DNA from 3 places in the Pseudarthrobacter quantipunctorum genome. Region 3 is predicted to be linked to each of the others. Evidence: riboswitches for the same ligand, from Rfam matches in the RefSeq annotation. Region 3 holds a riboswitch; each other region holds the start of a gene.
What was found. A riboswitch is a leader RNA that binds a small molecule or an ion and turns the genes downstream of it on or off. The one in region 3 is predicted to bind S-adenosylmethionine.
Positions count from the first base shown of each region.

Region 1: linked by a shared signal. The riboswitch ahead of WHH00_RS06520 (aminotransferase class V-fold PLP-dependent enzyme) and the one ahead of WHH00_RS12250 (bifunctional o-acetylhomoserine/o-acetylserine sulfhydrylase) in region 3 are both predicted to bind S-adenosylmethionine.
Region 2: linked by a shared signal. The riboswitch ahead of WHH00_RS00390 (DUF1737 domain-containing protein) and the one ahead of WHH00_RS12250 (bifunctional o-acetylhomoserine/o-acetylserine sulfhydrylase) in region 3 are both predicted to bind S-adenosylmethionine.

Region 1 covers NZ_CP148033.1:1,421,860-1,424,114, reverse strand. The annotation lists gene hisN (histidinol-phosphatase) at 1-490, shown strand, start outside; SAM riboswitch class IV at 651-764, shown strand; gene WHH00_RS06520 (aminotransferase class V-fold PLP-dependent enzyme) at 799-2,255, shown strand, end outside.
Region 2 covers NZ_CP148033.1:88,984-91,238, forward strand. The annotation lists gene WHH00_RS00380 (O-succinylhomoserine sulfhydrylase) at 1-357, opposite strand, end outside; gene WHH00_RS00385 (rhodanese-like domain-containing protein) at 358-768, opposite strand; gene WHH00_RS00390 (DUF1737 domain-containing protein) at 765-1,043, opposite strand; SAM riboswitch class IV at 1,057-1,170, opposite strand; gene opgC (OpgC domain-containing protein) at 1,480-2,255, shown strand, end outside.
Region 3 covers NZ_CP148033.1:2,690,519-2,692,773, reverse strand. The annotation lists gene WHH00_RS12260 (DUF222 domain-containing protein) at 1-212, opposite strand, end outside; gene WHH00_RS12255 (VOC family protein) at 428-1,066, opposite strand; SAM riboswitch class IV at 1,229-1,344, shown strand; gene WHH00_RS12250 (bifunctional o-acetylhomoserine/o-acetylserine sulfhydrylase) at 1,387-2,255, shown strand, end outside.

The sequences.
Region 1 (2,255 bases), 1.3 Mb from region 3:
CCTGGTGGATGAAGGCGAACCGGTGGTGGGCGTGGTCAGCGCGCCTGCCCTTGGCAAGCGCTGGTGGGCCGCCAAGGGCATGGGAGCCTATATGGGGCGTTCGCTCGCCGCCGCAACCCGCCTTCGGGTGTCCAATGTGTCCAGCCTGTCCGATGCTTCCCTCTCTTACTCGAGCCTTGGCGGCTGGAAGGAACGTGGAAACCTTGACGAATTTCTAGGGCTCACCGAGGACGTGTGGCGGACCCGGGCCTTTGGCGACTTCTGGTCCTACTGCATGGTGGCCGAAGGTTCGGTGGACATCGCCTGTGAACCTGAACTGAATCTCTACGACATGGCCGCGCTGGTGCCCATTGTGGTGGAAGCGGGGGGCCGCTTTACCTCGCTGGAGGGCGAGGACGGTCCGTTCGGCGGGAACGCCCTGGCCACGAATTCCATCCTCCACTCCGAGGTGCTGCGGCGCCTGAATCCGAATCTGGACGACCTCCTCTAGTCCACGGATCACGAAATAATCGACGGCGGACGCCCCCGAAAGGAGGCGTCCGCCGTCGTGATCTTCGATTCAACCGCTCCTTTTCAACCGCGCGTAACAAAGCCCTTAACATTCCTGCGGGCTTTTAACCTTCGCGGCCCATGTTCTACGCTCTTAAGCAGGTCACGAGTGCCAGCGCAAAACCCCGGTTTGCTGGCCGGCAACCCTCCATTCGCGGTGGGGTGCCCCGGGTGACGACCAGGCCGGTCCGGAAGGGATGCGGCAAGCGCGGATTCCTGCACGGAGTCCTGTTTTGAAGTGAGGTCTCTGTGACAACTGCCACCGTCTCCCCCCAAGCCGCTGTCTCCCCCCAAGCCGCTGTCCGGCATCAGGCCGTTCCGCCGGAATCATCAGCGCTCTTCGACCAGCGCCGGGCCGCCGCCGGCCGTCCGCTCGCGGCCGTCAGCGGTGCCGAAATCCTGGCTCCCCTGATCCACGGCGGCCACGTCCGGTACGCCAACCTGGATTATGGCGCGTCCGCTCCCGCCCTCTCGGTGGTGTCGGCCTACCTCAACGAGATCCTGCCCTTCTACGCGAGCGTCCACCGCGGTGCAGGCTACGCCTCCCAGATCAGCACCTCGGTGTATGAAAATGCCCGTGCGATCGTCCGCGACTTCGTGGGCGGCCGTCCGGACGATTCGGTAATCTTCACCCGGAACACCACAGACTCCCTGAACCTGCTGGCGGGCTGTCTGCCGGCCACCGACGGACGGCCGGACGGCGACGTCCTGTACCTCGACATCGAGCACCATGCCAACCTGCTTCCGTGGCAGGGCGTCCCCCACCGCAGCATCGTGGCAGCGGACACCATTGCCGGAACCATTGACGCCGTCCGTGCGGAGCTGCAGCAGGGCAGCGTGAGCCTGCTCGCCGTGACCGGGGCTTCCAACGTCACCGGCGAAATCCTCCCCATCCGCGCCCTTGCCGCGCTGGCGCACGAGCACGGCGCACGGATCGCTGTGGACGCGGCCCAGCTGGCGCCGCACCGGCGCGTCAACATCACCACGGACGACGTCGACTACCTCGCCTTCTCGGGCCACAAGCTGTACGCACCCTTTGGTGCCGGCGTGCTGGTTGGCCGGCCGGACTGGCTCGACGCCGGCACACCGCACCTCGCAGGCGGAGGCGCCGTCAAGGAAGCAAGGCTCGACGGCGTCAGCTGGGCAACCGGTCCGGCCCGCCACGAGGGCGGATCACCCAACGTGCTCGGTGCGGCGACGCTGGCCCGGGCGACCCAGGTCATCGCGGAGCTGGACCAGGACCGCTGGCACGCCCACGAATCCGCCATCCGTTCATTCCTGGTGGACGGCCTGCAGGAGATCGACGGCGTGACCGTCCACCAGATCTTCAAGGACACCAACCCGGACACCGACACGATCGGCGTGGTCAACTTCTCCGTGGAAGGATACGACGCCGGCCTGGTGGCCGCTTACCTGTCGGCCGAACACGGGGTGGGCCTGCGCGACGGCCGGTTCTGCGCGCACCCGCTGCTGAAGCGGCTGGGACTTCCGTCCGGTTCCCTTCGAGCCAGCTTCGGCGTCGGCTCAAGGCTGGAAGATGCCGAGCGGCTGCTGGCGGGCATCCGGGACCTTCGGAGCAAGGGCCTGGGCTGGGACTATGTGGTGGACGCGGGCCGCTGGGTTCCCGCCAATGACAACCGTACATACCCCCATTGGGCGCCCAACACCCCGGGAACAGCCGGCGCCGCGCCCTGCCTCGACGACTG
Region 2 (2,255 bases), 1.7 Mb from region 3:
GAAGCAGGACCCGAACAGCGAACGGGCGGCCACCACGCGGTCCCCGGCACCGAGCAGGGCACCCAGGGCGGTGAACACGGCGGACATGCCGGACGCCGTCGCAAAGCACGCCTCGGTTCCCTCGAGGAGGCGGAGCCGCTCCTGGAACGTGGCAACGGAGGGGTTGCCGTAGCGGGAATACACAAAGCGCTCGTCCTCGCCCGTGAAGGCGCGCTCGGCGGCAGCGGCAGATTCGTACACGAACCCTGAGTTCAGGAAAATGGCTTCGCTGGTTTCCTGGAAGTTGGTCCGGTCCAGGCCGCCGCGCACGGCCTGGGTGTCGGGGCTCCAGCCGGCGGCGTCTTCGTTGAAGGTCACTTAGATCTTTCCCAGGTTTGTTGGCAGGCCGCGGTTTTTCCAGCCGTTGACGGTGCGTTCGCCGAAGCGGTCGGGGTCGCCTTCAAAGCCCTCCAGCACGTTGTAGGAGGTGAAGCCGGCCTGGGTGGCCGCTATGGCCGCCGCGATGGACCGCTGGCCGGAGCGGCACAGGAACACCAGTTCAGTTGCGCGGTCTTCGGGCGCCTGCTGGTTGAGGTCGTTGATGAAATCAGGGTTTGGAATGCCCCCGGGGAAGGTCCACTGGATGAACAGCGGATCGTTCTCTGTTGCCTTGGTGTCCGGGATTCCGATGTGGGCCCATTCCCCCTCGGTGCGCACATCCACCAGGATGGCGCCTTGTGCCAGCTTGTCCCAGGCCTCCTGCGGCGTCAGGTCTCCTGCGTAGCTCATGCGTGGCCCTCGCCGTCGAACTCAAGGTCGTCGCCTGCGGACTCGAGGTCATCCACGGCATCCGCCACTGCCGCGTCCGCGGAGGCGATGGCTGCCGGCAAGACCACGGCCTGTGCCACAATCACGCTGGTGCCGTTGAAGGTTGCCGCCGGGCTGCCGTGCAGCACATAGCCTTCTGCCAGGGCGTTTGAGATCCGCTCGCAGAATTCACGGTTGTCCGGGCCGCTGATGAGGCGGTAGGACAGTTTTTCTTCAGGGGCAGGTGCGTCAGACACGACGGATCTCCTTCTCTCACGCTTGCAGCTCGAATGGTCGATATGCCGAGTATTCACCTGAGGCACCCCGCCGTGGAAGGAGGGTTGCCGACCGGCCAGTCAGGGCTTGGCGCCGGTACTCATTACTCCCCAAAAACGTAACACTTGCCGCGCGGCGCCGCACCGCCGTCGTCGTCATGTTGCGTAACTGAAGGATGCTGCGCGGAGGCGCGGCACCAAAGGTGCGTCGGCCACCTCGGTTTAACGTACGACGGCGGCGCCACCTTGGGCGTGCACGTGCCAGGTGCCTGCCACCAGAGCCAGCCCGGATAAAGTTTGTCCATGGGCGCCGCCCTGTCACTTGAGGAATAAGTCCCTGGGGGTCTTCATCAGCACGCCATCCGCCGCCGCTCCCGCACGTCCCGCCCCGAGCGGCCGCCCGCGGCCCCTTCATTGGATGGCTGCCGTCCTCACCGCCGTGCTGATGGCCGTCCTGGCTGTGGTGGTGTCCGCCGGGCCAGCGCAGGCGGCCCGAAACCTCCCGGAGGAAGGCAAGCCGCTGCTGGGCGCAGTCCTCGAATGGGGAGAGGACACCGCTGGGGGTTTCTCCGAGCGGCTCGGGGCATCCCCCGCGATCTTCGGACACGACATCGCCTTCCCGTTCCGCGCCTCGGAAGAGAGCGACATCCGGGGCTTCCTGGAGCAATCCGCCGGACAGGGCGCCCACGCGATGCTCACGGTAAGGCCTGTTGTGCCGTTCGACCAGGTCACCCCTGACGCCGCTGCAGCCTTTGCCGGGGAAGTGCGCCGGTTGCAGGGGGATTTCAAGGGCCAGCTGCTCATCCGCTTTGCGCCGGACATGAATGCCAGCTGGGTGGAGTGGGGCCAGCAGCCGGCCGCCTACCGGCAGTCGTTCCAGGCGGTGGCAGCGGCATTCCGGGATGCCGGGACCGGCGGGGGTTATGCCATGGTGTGGGAGCCGTACCTGGGCAAGGACTATCCGTTTGACCGGAACCGGAATGCGCCCGGGCCCGGAAGCGAAGGGTTCTCCCTGCTGGACACCAATGGCGACGGCGTTTGGAACGGCTTGGATAAAGCCTACGAACCCTACTACCCGGGGGACGACGCCGTGGACTGGGTGGGCCTGACGGCCTACCACGATGACACTGCAGGGGGCTCCGCAGTTAACACCGTTCCCCGCGCCGGTGAGCTGCAGGAGATGCTGACGGCCTC
Region 3 (2,255 bases):
GCGTACTTTATGGCGGCCCGGGCCTTCAGGCCTGCGAGCCCGGCTTCGGCCTCGCTGGCGCCGGCGAGGATGTCCAAGTTCCCATCGGCCAGCCCGGCCAACGGATCAGCAGCCGAAAACGGCTCCGAACCATACCCGTCCACCTCCGCGTTGAGCACAGCAAGGGCGGCGCGGATGTCCGCAAACGCCTTCTCCACCACTTCCCTGCCCATGCACCAATCATGGCAAGGGGGTCTGACATTAACGCCGGAAGAGGCCGGGCGCGCGGGAACCCGGCAAACTGGAACTGCTGGGAGACCAATTCGGCCGCCATCGGCGGGTGACGCCGTTGTCACCTGCTGATGGCGGCCGAAGCTTACGCAGGCAGTCTCAAGTATCTGCCCGGGTTGATACCCGGCGGGGGCGAACCCATGCCGGGAGGGGAGGATCAGATAGTGACTGCCCCGTTGGCGGTCTCGAAAGTCACCGAAAGGATCCCGGGGGTTCCGTGCGGTGCCACCCACTCCACGGCTACGTCTTCCAGCGGCTTCTCCACGGGTTCACCCAGCCACTCGGTTACCCGGGCGGCAGAGCCGGCTATGGTGAGGCAGCTCATCTTGACGTTGCTCTCGTAAGCGTTGGAGGGGTGCAGGGAGGGATCGCCCTCCCACTTGAGCATGTACGGGACCTGGGGGTCCGCGATCAGGCCGAGGATGCCGATCTGCTTCCATACGAGTTCGCGGCCGTCAGGGAACTTACGGTTGCCGTTGACCGAGGAGCGGCCCAGGCGTTCCTCGAAGGGGGCCAGGTCATCTACCTCGACGCACCAGCCCATCCAGCCGCCGCCGGCTGCAGACCGTGCGCGCACTGCCTGGCCGAAGGGCGCCTTGTCCGAAGCCGGGTGGTCCAGGACCTCAACGACCTCAAGGTACTTGTGCCCCGCGAGCGGGATGATCATATTCCGGGTTCCGAACCGCGGGTGCACTCCACCCTTCACTGCCTCGACGCCGAGGGCAGAGGAAATCCGGTCAGTGGTGGCAGCCAGGCCATCGTGTTCACAGGCGTAAGAGACGTGATCCATGCGCATGGCAACATCTTGGCACTTTGTGATCGGGCTCTCAGCTAAGGGTAGCCTTACTGGGATTTTCCGACAGGAGGCGACTCCGCGGACTCCCACAGCGGACATACGCGGGACCATGTTCGTCATAATGCTGTGCCGCTTTGCACAGCTGTTCCTACACTGGGCTCAGGTCATGAGCGCCAGCACCAAGCCCCGGCTTGCTGGCCGGCAACCCTCCTTCCGCGGTGGGGTGCCCCGGGTGAGGACCTGGCTGTCCGGCAAAGGCCGGATGGCAAGCGCGGCCCGCGGTGCTTCGAGCCTGCCGGGCCCAGTCAAAGGAGCCTTAGATGTCCAACGGATGGTCATTCGAAACCCGCCAGATCCACGCAGGCCAGGAGCCGGACAGTGCCACAGGCGCCCGCGCACTCCCTATCTACCAGACCACGTCCTTCGTGTTCCCGAGCGCCGAGAGCGCCGCCAACCGCTTTGCCCTTGCTGAACTGGCACCTATCTACACCCGCATCGGCAACCCCACCCAAGAAGCCGTGGAACAGCGGATCGCCAGTCTTGAAGGCGGACTCGGGGCACTGCTGCTTAGCTCAGGCCAGGCCGCTGAAACCTTCGCTGTCCTGAACATCGCGGAGGCCGGCGACCACATCGTCGCAAGCCCCAGCCTTTACGGCGGAACGTACAATCTCTTCGCCCACACCCTGAAGAAGTTCGGCATTTCGGTCACCTTCGTCGCGGACCCGGACAACCTGGAGCAGTGGCGCGACGCCGTGCAGCCCAACACCAAGCTCTTCTTCGGCGAAGTGGTCTCCAATCCCCGGCAGGACGTCCTGGACATCGAGGGTATCTCCCAGGTGGCCCACGATGCCGGGGTGCCCCTCATTGTGGACAACACCCTGTCCACCCCGTACCTGATCCGGCCGCTGGAATGGGGAGCGGACATCGTGGTCCATTCGGCAACCAAGTACCTGGGTGGCCACGGCTCCGCCATTGCCGGCGTGATCGTGGACTCCGGCAAGTTCGATTTCGGCAAGGACGCGGCGAAGTTCCCGGGCTTCAACACTCCGGATCCCACCTACAACGGGCTGGTGTACGCCCGCGACCTCGGCAAGGACGGTGCCCTGGGCGCCAACCTGTCCTACATCCTCAAGGCACGCGTCCAGCTGCTCCGGGACCTTGGTTCCGCCGTCTCCCCGTTCAACGCCTT